DNA from 4 places in the Peteryoungia algae genome. Region 2 is predicted to be linked to each of the others. Evidence: predicted binding sites of a transcription regulator. Region 2 holds the regulator's gene; each other region holds the start of a gene.
The links. The regulator PhoB, encoded in region 2, activates phosphate uptake and scavenging genes when phosphate is short. The targets are predictions, from matches to a motif close to TGTCATNNANCTGTCAT.
Positions count from the first base shown of each region.

Region 1: a site for PhoB is predicted at 2,181-2,197, ahead of phnF (phosphonate metabolism transcriptional regulator PhnF). Genes of this name have one in related genera too.
Region 3: a site for PhoB is predicted at 3,604-3,620, ahead of QTL56_RS14925 (DUF2794 domain-containing protein). Genes of this name have one in related genera too.
Region 4: a site for PhoB is predicted at 3,598-3,614, ahead of ppk2 (polyphosphate kinase 2). Genes of this name have one in related genera too.

Region 1 is NZ_CP128477.1:3,027,478-3,032,745, forward strand. It holds gene QTL56_RS14345 (hypothetical protein) at 1-1,404, shown strand, start outside; gene phnF (phosphonate metabolism transcriptional regulator PhnF) at 1,443-2,162, opposite strand; gene phnG (phosphonate C-P lyase system protein PhnG) at 2,265-2,735, shown strand; gene phnH (phosphonate C-P lyase system protein PhnH) at 2,735-3,343, shown strand; gene QTL56_RS14365 (carbon-phosphorus lyase complex subunit) at 3,347-4,453, shown strand; gene QTL56_RS14370 (alpha-D-ribose 1-methylphosphonate 5-phosphate C-P-lyase PhnJ) at 4,450-5,268, shown strand, end outside.
Region 2 is NZ_CP128477.1:3,749,965-3,755,232, forward strand. It holds gene pstA (phosphate ABC transporter permease PstA) at 1-1,335, shown strand, start outside; gene pstB (phosphate ABC transporter ATP-binding protein PstB) at 1,371-2,156, shown strand; gene phoU (phosphate signaling complex protein PhoU) at 2,203-2,916, shown strand; gene phoB (phosphate regulon transcriptional regulator PhoB) at 2,942-3,625, shown strand; gene QTL56_RS17815 (GcrA family cell cycle regulator) at 3,756-4,289, opposite strand; gene QTL56_RS17820 (aspartate aminotransferase family protein) at 4,728-5,268, shown strand, end outside.
Region 3 is NZ_CP128477.1:3,138,561-3,143,828, reverse strand. It holds gene QTL56_RS14945 (carbonic anhydrase) at 1-120, shown strand, start outside; gene QTL56_RS14940 (lytic murein transglycosylase) at 177-998, opposite strand; gene QTL56_RS14935 (aspartate-semialdehyde dehydrogenase) at 1,180-2,211, opposite strand; gene QTL56_RS14930 (GNAT family N-acetyltransferase) at 2,627-3,178, shown strand; gene QTL56_RS14925 (DUF2794 domain-containing protein) at 3,182-3,583, opposite strand; gene QTL56_RS14920 (LysR family transcriptional regulator) at 3,686-4,624, opposite strand; gene chvE (multiple monosaccharide ABC transporter substrate-binding protein) at 4,815-5,268, shown strand, end outside.
Region 4 is NZ_CP128477.1:3,100,509-3,105,776, reverse strand. It holds gene QTL56_RS14755 (sulfite exporter TauE/SafE family protein) at 1-11, opposite strand, end outside; gene rplS (50S ribosomal protein L19) at 289-825, shown strand; gene QTL56_RS14745 (EamA family transporter) at 913-1,743, opposite strand; gene leuC (3-isopropylmalate dehydratase large subunit) at 1,928-3,337, opposite strand; gene QTL56_RS14735 (hypothetical protein) at 3,417-3,545, opposite strand; gene ppk2 (polyphosphate kinase 2) at 3,664-4,557, shown strand; gene QTL56_RS14725 (amino acid ABC transporter permease) at 4,565-5,268, opposite strand, start outside.

The sequences.
Region 1 (5,268 bases), 720 kb from region 2:
CTTTCCAGCCTGCCAACCGCGAAACTGGCTGCCCTCAGCGCCACCGGGATCGGGGGCATGACTACCCAGCAGATTGCCGCACTGGGAGCCGACCAGATCAGCGCATTGACGGCCAGCCAGATCGCCTCGCTGACACCGGCACAGATCGGCGCCCTCACACCACAACAGGTCACCCTCCTGTCGACAACACAGGTTGGCGCCCTGGGTGCCAACCAGGTCGCCGCGCTGTCAAACGACAGCCTGGCCACCCTCACGAGTGAAAAGATCGCCGCATTGAACGCCAAGGCTATTCCGGGGCTGACCACCGCTCAGATTGCCTCCATGTCGACAACCCAGATCGACAGTCTCAGCCAGACCCAGATTGCCGCACTGACGGCCACGCAGATCGGTGCACTCTCGTCCGCACAGCTGGCGACGCTCTCCAACGCCGAGCTTGCTGCAATCGCACCATCCGCGATCTCGGGCTTGTCGGCCGCCAACATTTCCGGCCTGAGCCAGGAGCAGATCGGGGTGCTGACGGCAGCACAGGTCGGCGCCTTGACCTTCGATCAGTTGAATGCACTGCGGCCGGACCAGCTCGGCGTGATGACCGCAACGCAGATTGGCGCCCTCACGGCAACCCAGATCGCCTCGCTTTCGTCAGGAACCATTTCGGCCCTGTCGGCCACGCAGATCGCAGCCATTTCCACGAAGGCCATTGCCGGCCTGAGCAGTGCGCAAATCGCCACACTGACGGCAAGCCAGATCGACGCGATGACCTCTGTCCAGCTCGGTGCGCTGAGCGCCACCCAGCTGGCCGCCTTTAGCCCGGCCGCCCTCGAAACCTTGTCCTCTGCCGACATTGCGGCATTGTCCCCGAGCGCCATCGGCGGTCTGGCACCGGCGGTCTTCGCAACACTGCAACCCGAACAGATCGCAGCCCTGACCACGGGGCAAGTCGCCGGTCTTACCTATCATCAGCTTCGGGCGATGACCCAGGATCAGGTCGGGGCGCTGACGACGGCACAGATCGGCTCGATGAACGCCATCCAGTTGGCGACGCTTGGAACCGACAAGCTGAACTGGATGTCGACCAGCCAGATTGCGTCCATGGATCCCAAGGCAATCGGTGGCTTGACCGTGTCACAGGTCGGAGCTTTCTCGGCGGACCAGGCGGAAGCCCTGACGGCCGCACAGGTGGCCGGCCTGAATTCGGCGCAGTTGACGGCGCTGGGCGCCACCAACTTCAGAACCTTCTCGACCGATGACATCGCGGCAATCAGCCAGCAGGCGCTTCCCGGCCTGACGGTGAGCCAGATCTCGAACATGACTCCGGCCCAGTTGCGGGCGATCAGCGCGACCCAGTCCAACAATCTGAGCCCTGAACAGATCTCGGCGGTTCTCGCCGCCTATCAGGCCGTTTAATGTCTGCGGGATGAGGTCGGCAAAAGGCCGGCCTCATCTCAGTTTCGAATGGTGAACTGGACCCGGTCTGCCGGGAAACGGGTGACCGCGAATTGGATGGGACGCCCCTCCGGATCGGTGTTCACCGCGTGCGTGACGAGCACGATTGCACCCGGCGTCAATTCCAGATGTGCGACGTCGTCCGGCTCGGCATGCACCGCTGAAATCTCCGTCACGTCGCGCAAGTAGTCATCCACGCCACATGCCGACAGGGCACGGGTGATCGAACCTGTCTCGGCAAAAGTCTTGTCGATGCCGGCGAACCGCTCGGCCGGAAACCACATCGTGGAGCGCGAGACGGCCCGTCCATCCGCTGTTCGGACCCCGTCCAGTCTCAAGACCTCATCTCCCTGCGACAACTGCAAACGCTCGATCAGGTCCGGCGTGGCCACCTCACGCGAGGACGAGAGAAGAATACCCTTGAGATCGCGCGCCTGCTCCCCGATGCCTTGCGTGAAGCGCGTACGCCGGCTGATCGGGAAATCGAACTTGTCGCGCTGGATGATCATGGTGCCCCGGCCCTGTGCCGCACGCACGATCCCCTCCTGCTGCAGGGCGGCTAGCGCCGCCCGCACCGTGTGCCGGTTGACCCCGAATTCCTGTGCCAAGGCGGTTTCGGCCGGCACCATGCCTGTCCTGTCATAAAGACCTGCCAGGATGTTGGCGCGGATCCGATCGGAAATCTGGCGCCACAGGGCAACGCCCTTCTGTCTCTGCATCACTGGAATTGGGCTCCCTGTCACAAGCTTGTCACGACCAGCGACTACTTCTAAAGTAACTTGTATAGTTGTCTACATTACTAGACATTTCGAGGACTGACAATGCACAGAGCCAACGAAATCGAACCCGGTGCACCGGCCAGGCGAAAGCGGATCGTCGATCTGCTGGCCAGGGCCACGCTTGCCGAACTGCAGGATGCCATCGCGACGATCGAACCCGCGCCGGGCTTCACTACGCTGCGCGGTCCGGAAACCGGACTCGTGATGGTCAAGGGTCGCATCGGCGGCGGCGGCGCGCCCTTCAATCTTGGCGAAGCGACCGTGAGCCGGGCAAGCGTGCGGCTCGCCGACGGGCGCATCGGCCACGGCTATCGCCTCGGCACGAACCGGAAGGCAGCGAGCCTCTCGGCCGTGCTCGACGCCCTGGCGCAAGACGAAGCGGCCCTGGCCATGCTGGAGCCCGCACTCTTCGCGCCACTTGAGGCACGCCTCGCAGCGGAGGCCGAACGACTGGAAACCGAGACGGCTGCCACGAAGGTCGATTTCTTCACCATGGTTCGCGGAGAAGACTGATGCTTGAACACACCGAAACCCTGGAGGGCGGCTTCCCCGATGCCGCAACACATGCACAGGAAATCTTTCGCGCCGTCATGGATGCCATGGCCCGGCCCGGGACCCTCGGCCTCGTGCAGGTGCCGGTCGCGCCACCCGCACCGCTTGGCATTGCCGCCGGCGCTCTGCTGCTGACACTCTGCGACCATGACACCCCCATCTGGGTATCATCGACCATTGCGAAATCGGCCCTGCCCGCCTGGATCAGTTTCCATACGGGGGCGAGCCTGACCAGCGACAAATCCGAAACCGGGTTTGCCTTTGTCGAAGCCGGGGCTCCGATTCCTTCGCTCACGCAGTTTTCCCCTGGCACCCAGGAATATCCGGATCGGTCGACAACGCTGGTGATCGAGGTTGCAGCACTCGACGATGGCCAACCGCTGCATCTGACGGGCCCTGGTATCCGCGATACAGCCATGATCGCACCGGAAGGCCTGCCGGAAACCTTCCTGCGGCAATGGAGTGACAATGGCGCAATCTTCCCGCGCGGGGTCGATGTCATCCTCAGCTGCGGCCACCGCTTTATAGCCCTTCCGCGCACCACCAAGATCCGTGAGATGGAGGCCTGAGCCATGTATGTTGCCGTCAAGGGTGGCGAAAAGGCCATCGCCAACGCCCACAAACTGCTCGCAGACCGCCGGCGTGGAGATCGGGCGCTGCCATCCGTCACCATCGACCAGATCGTTGCCCAGCTGGGCCTTGCTGTTGATCGCGTGATGGCCGAAGCGTCGCTCTACGACTGTGCGCTCGCGGCACTGGCCCTCAAGCAGTCGCGCGGCGACATGATCGAGGCAATCTTCCTTCTGCGCGCCTATCGCACGACGCTGCCACGCTTCGGCACCTCGCGTCCGATCGAAACAGGCGGCATGCGCGTGGAGCGCCGTGTCTCCGCCACTTACAAGGATCTGCCCGGCGGACAACTGCTTGGGCCCACCTTCGACTACACCCATCGCCTGCTGGATCCTTCACTGCTTGACGATGATGCCGTGGAGACGGGCGAACAGCGCGAGGGCGGCCTCGAGCATGTCATGCGGGTCTCGGACATTCTCGACGGCGAAGGCCTGATCGAGCCGGACGGCGAGATGCCGGAAGATCACATCGCAGGCGACATAACCCGTGAACCGATGGAATTTCCGATGCCACGCGACCTGCGTCTCCAGGCGCTCGCCCGCGGCGACGAGGGCTTCCTGCTGGCGCTCGGTTATTCGACACAACGCGGCTATGGCCGTTCTCATCCCTTTGTCGGCGAGATCCGCATGGGGCTCGTCGAGGTGGAGTTCGACGTCCCGGAGCTCGGCTTTGCCGTCTCGCTCGGCGAGATCCGGGTGACGGAATGCCAGATGGTCAACCAGTTCAAGGGATCGGCCAAGGCGCCGCCCCAGTTCACCCGCGGATATGGTCTTGTCTTTGGCCAGAGTGAGCGAAAGGCCATGTCCATGTCGCTCGTCGATCGGGCGCTCCGGACGGAGGAATTCGGCGAGGACGTCGTCGCGCCTGCCCAGGACGAAGAATTTGTCATCTCCCATTGCGACAACGTCCAGGCAACCGGCTTTGTCGAACATCTGAAGCTGCCCCACTACGTCGACTTCCAGGCAGAACTCGACCTTGTCCGCCGGATGCGGGCCAAGCACGAGGCCAGCCGCACCGAACAGACTGACCTGAAGGAGGCGGCAGAATGACCGCGCTGGCTACCGAACTCGCCACTTACAATTTCGCCTATCTGGACGAACAGACCAAGCGCATGATCCGCCGCGCGATCCTGAAGGCAATTGCCATTCCCGGGTACCAGGTGCCGTTTGCCAGCCGTGAAATGCCGATGCCCTACGGCTGGGGCACCGGCGGTGTGCAGGTCACCGCTTCGATCATCGGACGCGACGATACGCTCAAGGTCATCGACCAGGGCGCCGACGACACGACGAACGCCGTCTCCATCCGCGCCTTCTTCCAGAAAGTCGCAAATGTCGCCGTGACCACAAAGACGAGTGAAGCGACGATCATCCAGACACGCCACCGCATTCCCGAGGAAAGATTGAAGGAGGGTCAGGTTCTGGTTTACCAGGTCCCGATCCCCGAACCGCTGCGTTTCCTCGAGCCGCGTGAGACCGAGACGCGCAAGATGCATGCGCTTGAAGAATACGGGCTCATGCATGTGAAGCTCTACGAGGACATCGCCAAGCACGGCCGCATCGCCACGACCTACGCCTATCCGGTGAAGGTCGAGGGACGCTACGTCATGGACCCTTCGCCAACACCGAAATTCGACAATCCCAAGATGCACATGTCGGAAGCCCTGCAACTCTTCGGCGCTGGCCGCGAGAAGCGCATCTACGCTGTCCCGCCCTTCACCGACGTCGTCAGCCTCGACTTCGAGGACCATCCCTTCGAGATCCAGACCTTCGACAAGCCCTGTGCGCTCTGCGGCGCCCACAATGTCTATCTCGACGAAGTGGTGCTCGACGACAAGGGTGGCCGAATGTTCGTCTGCTCCGACACC
Region 2 (5,268 bases):
ATCGGAGCCCCGATGCCTGCGGAAAAGAAGTCGATCCTCACGGTCGATGATCGCACGCGCAACCGCAACAAGGCCGAAGTCCGCTTCCGCATGTGGGGCAAGGCAGCCGTCACCTTCGGCATCGTTGCACTGATCGGACTTCTGCTCTCCATCATGTCGAACGGCTTGTCCTCGTTCCAGCAGACCTTCGTCACGCTGGACGTCTATCTGGATCCGGCAAAACTCGACAAGGCTGGCAATCGCGACCCGGCGGACATTGCCAAGGTCACCACGTTTGGCTATGCGCCGCTCATCGAGCAGGCCGTGGCCAGGGCGCTGGAAGACAAGGGACTTGCTGCCGAGGGCCTGACGCCCAAGGCTGCTGCCGAGCTCATCTCGAAGGAAGCGGCCGCCGATCTGCGCCGCTTCGTCATCGCCGATCCCTCCGTGATCGGCCAGACCTACCCCTTCGACTTCCTCGCCGGTGGCCGTATTGACGGCTACTACAAGGGTCGCGTGACGATGGAGAGCGCGGCTCTCGATCGCAATGTCTCGCCGGAACAGCTCGTTCTTGCGGACAATTTGAAGGAAGCCGGCATTCTGGTGACGAAGTTCAATTGGGGCTTTTTCACCGCGCCTGACGCATCCGATACGCGTCCGGAGGCCGCAGGCCTCGGTGTCGCCATCATCGGTTCAGCCTATATGATGCTGATCGTGCTGGTGCTGTCGCTACCTCTCGGTGTCGCGACGTCGATCTATCTCGAGGAGTTCGCGCCGCAGAACTGGTTCACCGACCTGATCGAGGTCAATATCGCCAATCTCGCCGCCGTGCCCTCGATCGTCTTCGGTATTCTGGGCCTTGCCGTCCTGATCAATTTTGTCGGCCTGCCGCAATCGGCTCCGATCGTCGGCGGTCTCGTTCTCACGCTGATGACGCTGCCCACGATCATCATCGCCACCCGCTCGGCACTCAAGGCCGTGCCTCCGTCGATCCGCGATGCTGCACTCGGCGTCGGCGCCTCGAAGATGCAGTCGATCTTCCATCACGTCCTGCCGCTTGCCATGCCGGGCATCCTGACTGGCGCGATCATCGGTCTCGCCCGTGCGCTCGGTGAAACAGCGCCGCTGCTCCTGATTGGCATGGTTGCCTTCGTGCGCGAATACCCGGCCGGTCCGCCGGACGGCTTCTTCCAGCCGGCCTCCGCTTTGCCGGTCCAGGTCTATAACTGGACCCAGCGTGGCGACCCGGCCTTCGTGGAGCGTGCCTCCGGTGCGATTATCGTGCTCCTCGTGTTCCTGATCCTGATGAACCTGATCGCAATCATTCTTCGTCGCCGCTTCGAGCGTCGCTGGTAAGGAGTTATATGATGATGAACAATCTCGCGACCAAGATGACCACGACGAAAGCGCCACCCATGACTGAAAGCAAAATCACCGCCCGCAACGTGCAGGTGTTTTACGGTGACAAGCACGCCCTCAAGGACGTCAACATCGACATCCGCCCCCGCTCCGTTACGGCCTTCATCGGACCGTCGGGCTGCGGCAAGTCGACCTTCCTGCGCTGCATCAACCGCATGAACGACACGATTGCGAGCTGCCGCGTCGAGGGAAACATCCAGATCGATGCGGAAAACATCTACGACCCCAAGGTTGACCCCGTGCAACTGCGCGCCAAGGTCGGCATGGTTTTCCAGAAACCCAACCCCTTCCCGAAGTCGATCTACGAAAATGTCGCCTATGGTCCGCGCATTCACGGCCTGGCCCGCAACAAGGCCGAGCTGGACGAGATCGTCTCGATCGCGTTGCAGAAGGCCGGCCTCTGGAATGAGGTGAAGGATCGTCTCGACTCTGCCGGGACCGGCCTCTCCGGTGGTCAGCAGCAGCGTCTCTGCATCGCGCGTGCCGTTGCCGTCAGCCCCGAAGTCATCCTGATGGATGAGCCCTGCTCGGCGCTCGACCCGATCGCGACTGCAAAGGTCGAGGAGCTGATCCATGAACTGCGCGAGAACTTCACGATCGTGATCGTAACCCACTCGATGCAGCAGGCCGCCCGCGTTTCCCAGCGCACGGCTATGTTCCACCTCGGCGAGCTGGTCGAGGAGAACGACACTGACAAGATGTTCACCAACCCGGATGACCAGCGCACCCAGGATTACATCATGGGCCGCTTCGGCTGAGCCCTGACGTCATTCACGGTTGAACTCAATTTCAAGGACGTTTCAAATGGGCTCCTCTCACATCTACTCGGCCTTCGACGAGGAACTGAAGTTCCTGATGCGCCGCATCTCCGAAATGGGCGGTCTTGCGGAACAGATGGTCGCCGAAAGCGTGCGCTCGCTGGTCAATTCCGACGCCGCACTTGCGCAGAAGGTCATTTCTGACGACGTCGTCATGGATGCCATGGAACGCGAGATCGGTGACAAGGCGATCGTGACCATCGCCAAGCGCCAGCCGGTCGCATCAGACCTGCGCGAAATCATCGGCGCTCTTCGCATCGCTGCGGACCTCGAGCGTGTCGGCGATCTCGGCAAGAGCAACTCCAAGCGTGTGGTGGCCATTCAGGCGACCGGCGTTCCGCGCAAGCTCGCCCGTGGCCTCGAACATCTCTCGGACCTGGCGCTTGCCCAGCTCAAGGAAGTGCTCGACGTCTATACGACGCGCTCGGCCGAGAAGGCCAAGTCGATCCGTGATCGCGACGAGGAAATCGACGCAATCTACACCTCGCTGTTCCGCGAACTCCTGACCTACATGATGGAAGATCCGCGCAACATCACGAGCTGCACGCATCTTCTGTTCTGCGCCAAGAACATCGAGCGTATCGGCGATCACGCGACGAATATCGCGGAGACGATCTATTACATGACGACCGGCGCACAGCCGGAAGGCGAGCGCCCGAAGGAAGACCTCACCTCTTCCGTCGGTGCGATCACCGAGTGATGTTGGCCAGCGAGGTTGGTTTTTGATGCAGCCGAAGATAGCCGTGGTGGAAGACGAGGAGGCCCTGTCGGTCCTCCTCCGTTACAACCTTGAAGCCGAGGGATACGAAGTCGAGACGATCCTGCGGGGGGACGAGGCAGAGATCCGCCTGCAGGAGCGGGTTCCCGATCTCTTGATCCTCGACTGGATGCTCCCGGGCGTCTCGGGCATCGAGCTCTGCCGGCGCCTGCGTGTGCGCCCCGAAACCGAGCGCCTGCCAATCATCATGCTGACCGCCCGTGGCGAGGAAAGCGAGCGGGTTCGTGGCCTGGCGACGGGAGCAGATGACTATGTCGTGAAGCCCTTCTCCACGCCGGAACTGATGGCTCGCGTCAAGGCCATGCTGCGGCGTGCCAAGCCCGAGGTTCTCTCCAGCGTCCTGCGTTGCGGGGACATAGAGCTCGACCGTGAGACACATCGTGTTCATCGCAAGAGCCGCGAGGTTCGTCTCGGTCCGACGGAATTCCGGCTCTTGGAATTCCTCATGGCCTCCCCGGGGCGCGTCTATTCCCGGTCTCAGCTGCTGGACGGTGTCTGGGGACATGACATTTATGTCGACGAGCGCACCGTCGATGTGCATGTCGGCCGCCTGCGCAAGGCGCTGAATTTCTCCAACATGCAGGATGTCATTCGCACGGTTCGCGGTGCGGGCTACTCCATGGAAGCCTGAACCGGCTTGCCAGACGATCGAAGGGGCCGCGCGGATCATCCGCTGCGGCCCCTTTTCCTTGTTGGTGCGGGCGCCAAAAGAAAACGGGCCCCGAAGGACCCGTTGGATGTCTCTGTCTCTGGCCGAGGGATCAGCGAGCCTTGCGGCGTTCACTGACCGGCTGATAGGCGAGCTTTGCATGGTAAGTGCAGTAGGGCGCGCTGTCGGCGATTTCGCAGCCGCAGAAGTGGAAGTCGTCCTTCATCGGATCGCCGATCGGCCACTTGCAGGTCCGCTCGGTCAGTTCCGTCAGTGCCAGGCGGCGCGAAATCGGAACAACCACGTTCAGGGAACGCCGAACTTCGACCTCTTCGTAGGCCTCGACCTCGATCTCTTCCTTCAGCATCGTGGCGCCTGCAGCGCGGGTGACGGTGCGGGTGGTCGTGCTGGCTGCCGGGCGGTTCTGGAAACTTGCCGGACGCTGCGTCTGTGCAGGGCGCTTGGCCGGACGTGCTGCAGACGAGTTGCCGCCTGCCTTGGCGCGACCCGGAAGGTTAAGCCGGTGCACTTTGCCGATTACGGCGTTTCGGCTTACGCCGCCCAGTTGCGCTGCAATCTGGCTTGCGCTCAGGCCTTCGGCCCAGAGGCGCTTGAGTCTTTCAACCCTCTCATCAGTCCAGTTCATGCCATTCATCTCCGCCGCTCGCGTCTGTCATGGCAGAATCCGTCACCGTTGCTTCGAATGAATCCGAAACAAAACCGCCTCGATATTGTCGGTGAGCACTTCCGCCGCATGCAATCTGTTAATAAAATTTAACCTAGAGGTCGGCTGACTCCGTGACAAGAGTCGCGGGAATCATCTGGAATCGATTTCGCGGTTTTCCCCAACTTGCTTCCCGAGTGAGTCAAGTATGCAACAGATGGAATCTTCGCCGGCACTCGTCCTGCGCGTGTTGGCCGAAATCGCTCCAACTGCCGCGATTCCTGCAGAAAACGTTGACATTGCAAGGGTGAGTGGGGATAGTGCCCGCGCCGCCGCAAGGCGGCATTTTTAATTTTTTCGGAGCCTCGTGGAGGCCGCACCGTCCGGTGTGACGGATTGTCGAAAAGGATCGTGAACGCCATGGCCGAAGCTACGCCGCTCTACCAGACCTATAATCGGGCGCCGCTGCGTTTCGAACGAGGCGAGGGCGTCTGGTTGGTGACGGAAAGCGGCGAGCGCTATCTCGACTTCGCAGCCGGTGTCGCCGTCACGTCTGTCGGTCATGGTCATCCGCATGTCGTCGGTGCCCTCAAGGACCAGGCCGACAAGGTCTGGCACCTGTCGAACCTCTACGAAGTGCCGGGTCAGGAGGCGCTGGCCAGGCGCCTGGCGGAGGTCACCTTCGCCGAGCGCGTCTTCTTCACCAATTCCGGCGCAGAAGCGCTGGAATGCGCGATCAAGACTGCCCGCCGTTACCACTTCGCCAAGGGGCATCAGGAGAAATTCCACATCATCACCATGGAAGGCGCCTTCCACGGCCGAACCATTGCGACGATCGCCGCAGGTGGCCAGGAGAAATATCTGGAAGGTTTCGGTCCCAAAGCGCCTGGCTTCGACCAGGTGCCGTTTGGCGATCTTGAGGCACTCAAGGCCGCGATCACGGATTCAACGGCTGGCATTC
Region 3 (5,268 bases), 610 kb from region 2:
CACGGAGCCTGGTTCGACATCAGCAATGGGGAATTGTGGCTCATGGATCCGCAGACGCAGGATTTTGCCCGGATCGAGCCTGAGGAAAGCCTGCCTGTCGAAGGCCTGGACGCGACCTGACCATAAAACGATGACGGCGGCCCGAAGCCGCCGTTGAAGGTTCAATAGAGCCTGTCTTACTGGGCGTCGATCTGCGCGCCGATATGGGCGATGGCCTGCTGATAGACCTTTGCGGCATTCCAGCCCTGGATGGCAGCAAAGTTCGGTTCGCCCTGCTGATAGCCCGCGCCCGGCTGCCAGCCGTGACCCCTGAGGAAGTTCGCGGTCGATGCGAGCGCATCCGAGCGTGAGCGAACCATATCGATATGGCCGTCGCCATCCCCATCCGTGCCAAACCGTACGACGTTGCGCGGCAGGAATTGCGTCTGGCCGATCTCGCCATGAGCAGCGCCCTTGGCGTTCACGTCGAGATTTCCGGCCTGGACGAGTTCCAGAGCCGCATAGAACTGGTCGGTGAAGAATTCACTGCGGCGGCAATCGAAGGCCAGGGTGGCGACGGCAGACAGGGTGTGTTCCTTGCCGAGGAAGGAACCGAAACCCGTTTCCATGCCCCAGATCGCAATCAGTGGGCCGGCGGGAACACCGTAGCGCTGCTCAAGTCGCGAGAACAGAGCGGCGTTGTTCTTCTTCATTGTCTTGCCGCGATTGATGATCGTCTGGCCACCGCGCTTCTGCATGAACTGCTCGAAGGAAAGCTTGAAGCTCTTCTGGCCGCGGTCGGCGCTGATCGTACTGCGGCTGTATCTGACCGTCGAAAAGACCTTGTCGAGCATGCGCGGGTTGAAGCCCTGGGCCGCCGCTCCTTGCTTGAAGGCTGCGCTCCATTCCTCGAAGCCTGCTGAGGTGTTGCTGCAAGCGGCGGCGTCTGCCGATCCCGCGCCGGCCGTCAAGGCGACTACGGAAATCAGGGCTGCCGACAGGGTTGATGTCAGTCGCATTCATGCCTCGTTACGGACTGTGGATCTTGTCGATTCGGCCGCACCATGCCAGCGAAAGTGGATCGTGTCATCCATCCGACGCTAATGTAGGGCCTCGGAGGTCTCAATTTGGATCACATTCGCCTGAAGGGTCCGGTCGAGGCTTCCCATTGTGTGAACGGGAAGCCTCGGCGATTGGCTGTCAGGCGGTCGCGCGCGGCTTGATCAGGCCGCGATTGACCAGAAGTTCCGCGATCTGGATGGTGTTGAGAGCCGCACCCTTGCGCAGGTTGTCGGAGACGATCCACATGTTGAGGCCGTTCTCGACGGTGGCGTCTTCACGAATGCGGGAAATATAGGTCGCGTCTTCGCCAGCGCATTCGACGGGGGTGATGTAGCCACCGTTCTCATGCTTGTCGATGACGAGGCAACCCGGCGCTTCGCGCAGGATGTCGCGGGCCTGGTCTGCAGTGATTTCGTTTTCGAATTCGATGTTGACCGATTCCGAATGGCCGATGAAGACCGGGACGCGTACGGCGGTGCAGGTCACCTTGATCTTCGTGTCGAGCATCTTCTTGGTTTCGGCCAGGACCTTCCACTCTTCCTTCGTGTAGCCGTCTTCCATGAAGCTATCGATGTGTGGAATGACGTTGAAGGCGATGCGCTTGGTGAACTTCTTCGCTTCGACGGGATCGGCGACGAAGACGGCGCGGGTCTGGGTGAAGAGTTCGTCCATGCCTTCCTTGCCGGCGCCGGAGACGGATTGGTAGGTCGAGACGACGATACGCTTGATCTTGGCGAAGTCATGCAGGGGCTTCAGCGCCACGACCAACTGTGCGGTCGAGCAATTCGGGTTGGCGATGATGTTGCGCTTCCTGAAGTCTACGATGGCGTCCGGGTTCACTTCCGGGACGATCAGCGGAACGTCGGAATCGTAACGCCAGGCCGAGGAGTTGTCGATGACGACGCAACCCTGAGCGCCGATCTTCGGCGACCACTTCTGCGAGATCGTGCCGCCGGCCGACATCAGGCAGATGTCGGTGTTGGAAAAATCGTAGTTGTCGAGGTTCGAAACCTTCAGGACCTTGTCACCGAAAGAGACTTCGGTCCCCTGGGAACGGGCGGACGCGAGCGCCACGACTTCCGATGCCGGAAAGCCACGTTCGGAAAGGATGTTCAGCATTTCGCGACCGACATTGCCGGTGGCGCCTACGACTGCAATCTTGAAACCCATGTCAATGCTCTCTTTCTGTCTCTCCGCGGATGGTGAGGGGGAAGTTCGCGACTTGTGCGCAACCTTCCTTGTCCCCGGCCGTGCCGGGGAGAGAGCGGTGGCCGAAGACGTCAGACGGTTTTCGTCGTCGTTTTGGCCTTGGTCGTGGATGCAAGAGAAAGGCATGCGCAGCCTGCAGCGGAAAGCTGCAGGAGTTGGAAGACCGCAAAGGGTTGCCCGAAAGCGTGCATGGACCGAATTCCTCTTCGCGGCGAGGCATTACAAGGTTTTCGGCGCGAGTCAAGCCGAGCACCGGCGGGCTTCGTCGAAAAGCGAATGCCGACCGGTTGAGTGGCCTTTTATCACCACGACACGGTCGCGCTTGCCTCGACATTTCCGGCGTGAAAAAACAGTCGCAATCACCGGAGCATATTGCATGAGCCTTGAAATTCGTGAGTTGAGATCTGGGGACCTTCCCGCCGTGACGGAAATCTACGCCGACGCCGTCACCCACGGGACGGCGAGCTATGAGTTCACACCGCCTACCCTCGACGAGATGTCATCACGGCATCGGGATCTCACGGAGAAGGGGTATCCCTACCTGGCTGCAATCGATCCTTACGGGCAATTGCTGGGATACGCCTATGCATCGGCGTTTCGGACCAGACCTGCCTATCGATGGCTTGTGGAGGATGCCATCTACATCCACCCCCAGGCCCGTGGGCGCGGCGTCGGGAAGACCTTGCTCGTGACACTGCTCGATCAATGCGAGGCCCTGGGTTTCCGGCAGATGGTTGCCGTGATCGGTGGCGCGAGCGAGGCGTCAATGGCCGTCCATCGCAGTTGTGGCTTCGAACTCGCTGGCGCTTTGAGTGCAACGGGCTTCAAGCACGGTCTCTGGCTCGACACCGTCTTCATGCAAAAGGCATTGGGCGAGGGCAGTGCGACCATGCCGGATCTGTCTGCCTATCCGGGCACGATGCGTTGAGCGTCAGTCCAGTGCCTTGAGCGCCTTGTCGAAGACCTTCAGCACCTGGCGCAGATCATGGCCGCGCTTGAGAATTCGTCCGTCTGTGGCGATGACGGAGAATGCGCCCTGCTTGGCGGCGAGCTTCGGATTTTTCTCAATTCGGTAGAGCGGAAACTCGCCCGACCGCTTGAAGACGGAAAATACGGCCTTGTCCTTCAGGTGATCGATCGCGTAGTCGCGCCATTCGCCCTCTCCGACCATGAGGCCGTAGATCCAAAGAATGGCGTCGAGTTCACGGCGGTGGAAGGTGACGGGTAAGGGGTCGAGCGCCTGTCTATAGACACCGAGATCAACGACAGAAGCGGCCGTCGTGTCTGCCCCCTCGTCGTCGTGGCGCTGCCCCTCCGGCTGCTCTGTCGTCAATGCTCCACGGGCTCCGATTTATGACGGATAGGTAACAGTGTGCCTGACATGCCTGAAATTGCAAGCATGTCGGGTGTTGCGACGTCCGGCGTCGGGATCGTTTCAGCGCCCCCTGCTGAGGAAGTGACGGAGCAGGAGTTCGCGAAGCCGCGCAGCGATCGGCGACAGGCGCTTACCGCTGAGGGTGATCAGGTGATAGGGCGTAACCTCGATGGGCGTGTCCAGTCGCAGCGTGGTCAGATCACCGACGGGGGTCTGCCGGCAAAGAAGATCCGAGACCTCGCGTGACATGGGTGCGATCGCGTTCGACGAGGCCAGCATCGCAATCATGACAAGCAGCGAGGTCGTATTGACGATGTTGCGCGGGATCGGCACGCCTTCTTCGATGAAGACATTCTCCACTGCCTGGCGCAAGGGCGTCCCTGGAGCCTGCATCACCCAGGGGAAATGCGTCATGTCGGATATATTCAGGCTGTCGACGTTCACCAGGGGATGCGTGCGATGGACGACGATCTCCATCTCCTCCATCGTTGCCCCTTCCACGTGAAACTGGCGTGCGTCGATGCCCGCAGGAATCCGTCCCAGCACGAAGTCGTACTGGCCTGACAGCAGATCGCGGATCATTTCGCCACTGGGCGCCACATTGACGTGGATGTCGACCGTCGATGTCTCCGCCTTCAGGGCGCGGATTGCAGGGACGACATGCCCGACAGCGCCTCCCGTGACCGCTCCTATCCTGACCTTGCCCGTCAGCCCCCGCTGGATTGCTTCGACTTCGCGCGCCGCTTCGCGCATTTCTTCCAGTACGTTCTGCGCGCGGCGAGCCAGCGCGCTGCCGACGGCGGTCGGCTCCATCCCCTTGGGTGTGCGAACGAAAATGGGCGACCCGACGTAGCGCTCGATCTCTCCCAGCATGCGGGAGGCCGCCGGTTGGGTCAGCGCAAGCTCCTGAGCGGCCAGACTCAACTGACCCAGTTCGGCAATGGAGCGAATGAGATTGAGGTGCTTCGGTTGCAAGCGATGAACGTGAATCTCGGCCATAAATCACATATCAACCATGGTATGGAGAAAGTCAAAATAATCATTTGATCGGTATATCGGCCGCGATAAGACTCGCCACGGAGCTGGGGGGCTGCTGGGTCAGCCGTCCGTTCTTGTTTCAGCGAGTGCCAGGAGGAGCTTGGCCCCGCACGGTATGACCAGGGAGGTTACCATGAAGAAACTTGGAGCCATGATTGCGTCTTTCGCAATCGGCATCGCATCCTTTACGCCAATGTCCTTCGCACAGGACAAGGGCATGGTCGGCATTTCCATGCCGACGAAGACGTCTACCCGTTGGATCTCGGACGGCGAGACCATGGAAAAGCTGTTCTCGGAAGCCGGCTACACCCCGGACCTGCAGTTTGCTGACGACGACATCCCGAACCAGCTTGCCCAGATCGAAAACATGGTCACCAAGGGTGCCAAGGTTCTCGTGATCGGCGCCATCGACGGCACGACCCTGTCCGACATCCTGCAGAAGGCTGCAGACGCCGGCGTAAAGGTCATCGCTTATGACCGCCTGATCCGCGATTCCGGCAATGTCGACTACTACGCCACCTTCGACAACTTCCAGGTCGGCGTTCTCCAGGCAACCAGCCTCGTGGACGGCCTCAAGGCCAAGTTCCCGGACACCAAGCCATGGA
Region 4 (5,268 bases), 650 kb from region 2:
GCGACGGTCATCCGATGCTCCTCCTGATAGATCGAGGCGAAGTCTTAAGTGCAGATATCCGACGCAGCAAGGCGTCCAGGGGCCTCATCAGGCGCAAATTTTGTCACTCATGGGGTGACAAGCCAGCCATCTTGGTGTAATGGCCCCCTCGGAAATGGGCGTTACGCCCGTCTGCCAAAACAAAGAACTGCGCAATCGCTCCGACCCATCAGGGTCAATATCCTGCGGCATGGACCTAGGGATCCTTGTTGAGCGCTCTGGCTGTTTCAGAAGAAACCGAGGTTAGACATGAACATCATTCAGCAGCTGGAAGCCGAACAGGCCGCCAAGATCGAAGCCAAGCGCAAGCTCCCGGAATTTTCGCCCGGCGACACGGTCCGCGTGAACGTGACCGTCAAGGAAGGCAACCGTACCCGCGTGCAGGCCTATGAAGGCGTTTGCATCGCTCGTTCGGGCGCCGGCATCAACGAGAGCTTCACCGTCCGCAAGATCTCCTACGGCGAAGGCGTCGAGCGCGTATTCCCGATCTACTCGCCGCTCGTCGAAGGCGTCGAAATCGTTCGCCGCGGTAAGGTCCGTCGCGCCAAGCTCTACTACCTGCGCGATCGTCGCGGCAAGTCGGCTCGTATCGTCGAGAACACCGGCACCCGCGCTCGCAAGCTGAACGACGCCGAGCGCGCCGCCGTTGCCGAGGAAAAGGCACGTCTGGAAGCCGAGAAGGTCGCAGCAGCACAGGCACTGGCCGCCGAAAAGGCTGCAGCTGAAGCCGCTGAAAAGGCTGCCGCCGCTGAAGCCGCTGCCGCTGCAGAAGCTTCTGCCGAATAAGCAGTCGCTAAAGACATCGATGAAAGGCTCCGGTTTCGGAGCCTTTTTTCGTTGGTGGAGCCTCGATCCAGCCGGTTGGTCCGGCGATCAGAGGCTGACGCTGATTGCGCCGCCGGCCACGATCAGGCAGGCGAGCAGCCTTCGAACCGTCAGCGGCTCGCCCAGGAGGAATGCTCCGATCAGCACGGCGAAGACGACGCTCGTCTCGCGCACCGCGGTGACAAGCCCTGCAGGAGCATAGGCGTAGGCCACTACCACCAGCCCATAGGCCAGCATGGCGACCACTCCGCCGGCGGCAGCCTTCCAGGTGAGCGGAGACCTCAAGTCGATCACCAAGCCCTTCCGTGTCACAGTGAAGGCAATCGTGATCATGATGCCAAAGAGGAAAAGCACCCATATCGCGTAGGCAACGGGTTGTTCGACGAGTTTGACCCCACGCGAGTCGACCGTCGAATAACAGGCGATGATCAAGCCCGTTGTCAGCGCGAAGAGAATGGAGGAGGTGGCGGCACGGGTCCTGCCGAGCGACAGGCTCATGATGCCGGTGGCGATCAGAACGACGCCCAGCGTCTGCCAGGGGCCCAGCACCTCGCTGAAGAAGAGGAAGCCGCCGAGGGTTACCAGAAGCGGAACAGTGCCCCTGACGATCGGATAGACCTGCCCGAGCTCACCTTGGCGATAAGCTGCCACCAGGAACAGGCTATAGCCTACCTGCAGACACGCCGAGAGCAGGATATAGGGCCAAGCGGCCGATCCCGGCATGGGCAGGATGAAGAGGATGGGCAGGCAGATGATGCTTCCCGCGAGGCTCATCACCGTAATCGACCACAGGCGATCCGCGCCGGTTCGAAGAAAAGCGTTCCAGCTTGCATGAAGAATTGCCGCGATGAGCGCCAGGACGACGGCAACAGTGCTCACGGCCGCGGCCTGCGGGCGGGAAACTCGAATTCGGAGATGTTCATGGGAAACCCGCGGGCGACATGTGACAGTTTTATGACGCCGCGACGATAACGCCTTCGAACGCCATTGCAACGGCCAGACAAAAAGAAACCGCCCGCTTTGAAGCGGGCGGCGGGTCTCACATCAAGCCTTGGAACGGCTCTTACCGCCAGTCGCGGATATCGACGAAATGGCCAGCGATTGCGGCGGCGGCGGCCATGGCCGGCGAGACGAGATGCGTGCGGCCCTTGAAGCCCTGGCGGCCCTCGAAATTGCGGTTCGAGGTCGAAGCGCAGCGCTCGCCCGGCTTCAGGCGGTCGTCGTTCATGGCGAGGCACATGGAGCAACCCGGCTCGCGCCAGTCGAAGCCAGCTTCCTTGAAGATCTTGTCGAGACCTTCGGCTTCCGCCTGTTCCTTGACGAGACCGGAGCCCGGTACGATCATGGCCGATACGGTCGAGGCGACGGTCCTGCCTTCGACGACCTTGGCCACTTCGCGCAGGTCTTCGATACGGCCATTGGTGCAGGAGCCAATGAAGACGCGATCTACCGCGATATCGGTGATCTTGGTGCCCGGCTTCAGGCCCATGTAGTCCAGGGCGCGCCACTTGGAGGTGCGCTTGTTCTCATCCTGGATTTCATCCGGGTTCGGGACCACGCCCTGGACCGAGATCACGTCCTCCGGCGAGGAACCCCAGGAGACGATCGGCGGCAACTTGGCGGCATCGAGCACGACAACGCGGTCGAAATGCGCGCCTTCGTCGGACTTCAGCGTCTTCCAATAGGCGAGGGCTTGCTCGAGGGCTTCACCCTTCGGCGCGCGGGGCTTGTCCTTGATGTATTCGAAGGTCTTCTCGTCCGGGGCGATCAGGCCGGCGCGGGCGCCGCCTTCGATCGTCATGTTGCAGACGGTCATGCGGCCTTCCATCGACAGGGCCTCAATGGCTTCGCCGGCGAATTCGATAACGTGGCCAGTGCCGCCAGCAGTGCCGATCTCGCCGATGATCGCGAGGATGATGTCCTTTGCGGTCACGCCTTCGGGCAACTTCCCGTCGACGCGCACCAGCATGTTCTTTGCCTTCTTCTGGATCAGCGTCTGGGTCGCGAGCACATGCTCGACCTCGGACGTGCCGATGCCGTGCGCCAATGCCCCGAATGCACCATGCGTCGAGGTGTGGCTGTCACCGCAGACGATGGTCATGCCCGGCAGAGTGAAGCCCTGTTCCGGACCGACGATGTGGACAATGCCCTGGCGCTTGTCGGAGGCCGAGTAATATTCAACACCAAACTCGGCTGCATTGGTGGCGAGCGCCTCGACCTGAATGCGGCTTTCCTCGTTCTTGATGCCGAGGTGCCTGTCCGGCGAGGTCGGCACATTGTGGTCGACCACGGCCAAGGTCTTCTGTGGGGCGCGGACCTTGCGGCCTGCCATGCGCAAGCCTTCGAAGGCCTGCGGCGACGTCACTTCGTGAACGAGGTGACGGTCGATATAGAGAAGACAGGTACCATCTTCCTGGCGATCGACAACGTGGTCGTCCCAGATCTTGTCGTAAAGGGTGCGAGGTGCGCTCATGGCTATGTTCCGTCCAGACTGAGGAAAGGATTTTGGAGTGTTCAGGATGCATCGGCGCCGCTCCGGCGGCGCGAGGCGCTCAGCCGCGAAGGCTCGCGAGTGCCCCTTGAACGCGCGCGAAGAACCGTGCCGGCAGACGCTTGTGGTCCTGCAGCACGATGAACTGGTTCGCGAGGCATCCGAATTTCGATCCCATGGGCGGCGTCATACCAGTTTTCCCAATTGTCGGCAATTGGTTCGAGAGCCTTGTGACACGCGGCTGTCATGAAGCTTTCGCGCAAGCATGATTGATCTTCGTCCGTATCGCACCCCTCGGAGCCGGCGCCATGAACGAAGAGATCCACCGCATCAAGACCGAGCTTCTCGACAGTTTCGACGAGGAGCTGGAGCAGCAGCTGGACGAGGATCGGCTCGACCAGCTCGTCGCCGACGGCATGTCGGAACCCATGATCGACCGGAAGATCTATTTCCGCGAACTGTTTCGTCTCCAGCATGAGCTGGTCCGTCTGCAGGACTGGGTTCAATACAAGAAGCTGAAAATGGTCGTGCTGTTCGAAGGACGAGACTCCGCAGGCAAGGGCGGTGCGATCAAGCGCGTTACGCAGAGACTCAACCCGCGTGTCTGCCGGGTCGTGGCTCTCCCGGCGCCCACCGAGCGGGAGCGCAGCCAATGGTACTTCCAGCGCTATGTCCAGCACCTGCCCACAGCGGGCGAAATGGTCCTGTTCGATCGTTCCTGGTACAATCGGGCCGGTGTCGAGCGGGTCATGGGTTTTTGCGGACCCGACGAGCTGGAGGAATTCTTCCGCTCAGTACCGGAATTCGAGCGCATGCTGGTGCGTTCCGGCATCGTCCTGGTCAAATACTGGTTCTCGATCACGGACGAGGAACAGGAGTTTCGTTTCCGCATGCGCATCAACGATCCTCTGAAGCAGTGGAAGCTCTCGCCGATGGATCTGGAGAGCCGGGTCCACTGGGAAGACTACACCCGTGCCAAGGAAGAAATGCTGGAACGCACGCATATTCCCGAGGCACCCTGGTGGGTGGTCCAGGCGGTCGACAAGAAGAAGGCGCGGCTCAACATGATCGCCCATCTCCTGTCACAGGTGCCCTATGAACATGTGCCGAAAGAGGCGGTCCAGCTGCCGGCGCGTGTGCGAAACGATGACTATATCCGCCAGCCTGTGCCGCTGGAGATGTATGTGCCGGAACAGTATTGAACTCGTGTCAGCTACGGGTGCGCGTGCGCATCCGTTTCTCGAAGCCTCGCAAGAGAATCGACAATCCTATGGTCAGAACCAGATAGACATAGGCCACGATCGAGTAGGTCTCGAAAAAGCGGAAAGACCCCGAGGCATAGACCTTGCCCATCTGGGTGATGTCGGCGACGCCGAGCACGGAGACCAGCGAGGAGTCCTTCACCATGGCGACGAAATCGTTCGAGAGTGGCGGAAAGATTACGCGGATCGCCTGCGGGAAGACCACGAGCCGGAAGCGTTGGCTCCTGCTGAGGCCCAGCGCCTTGGCCGCCTCGATCTGCCCCTTGTCGATCGACTGTATGCCGGCACGGAAGATTTCCGCAATGAAAGCGGAATAGCCGATCGTCAGTGCTATGATGGCGCGCCACATCAGCGATACATCGCGCACGACCATGGGGTCGGTGAGGCCAGCCGATATGAGCGGGGTTGTGAGAATATTATATAGCGCGACGAAGGCCGGGGCGCCCACGAAGGCGATGTAGAACAGGAGAACCAGGATCGGGATGCCGCGGACCACTTCCACATAGAAGCGGGCGATCTGGCGCAGGATAACGCTATCGGACATGCCGAGAAGCGCAATCAGCAGGCCCAGCGCCGTTGCCAGGGCGAAACCGACCAGTGTGACAAAGATTGTCACCCAGAGGCCCTTGGACACCGTGTTGAACACCTGTG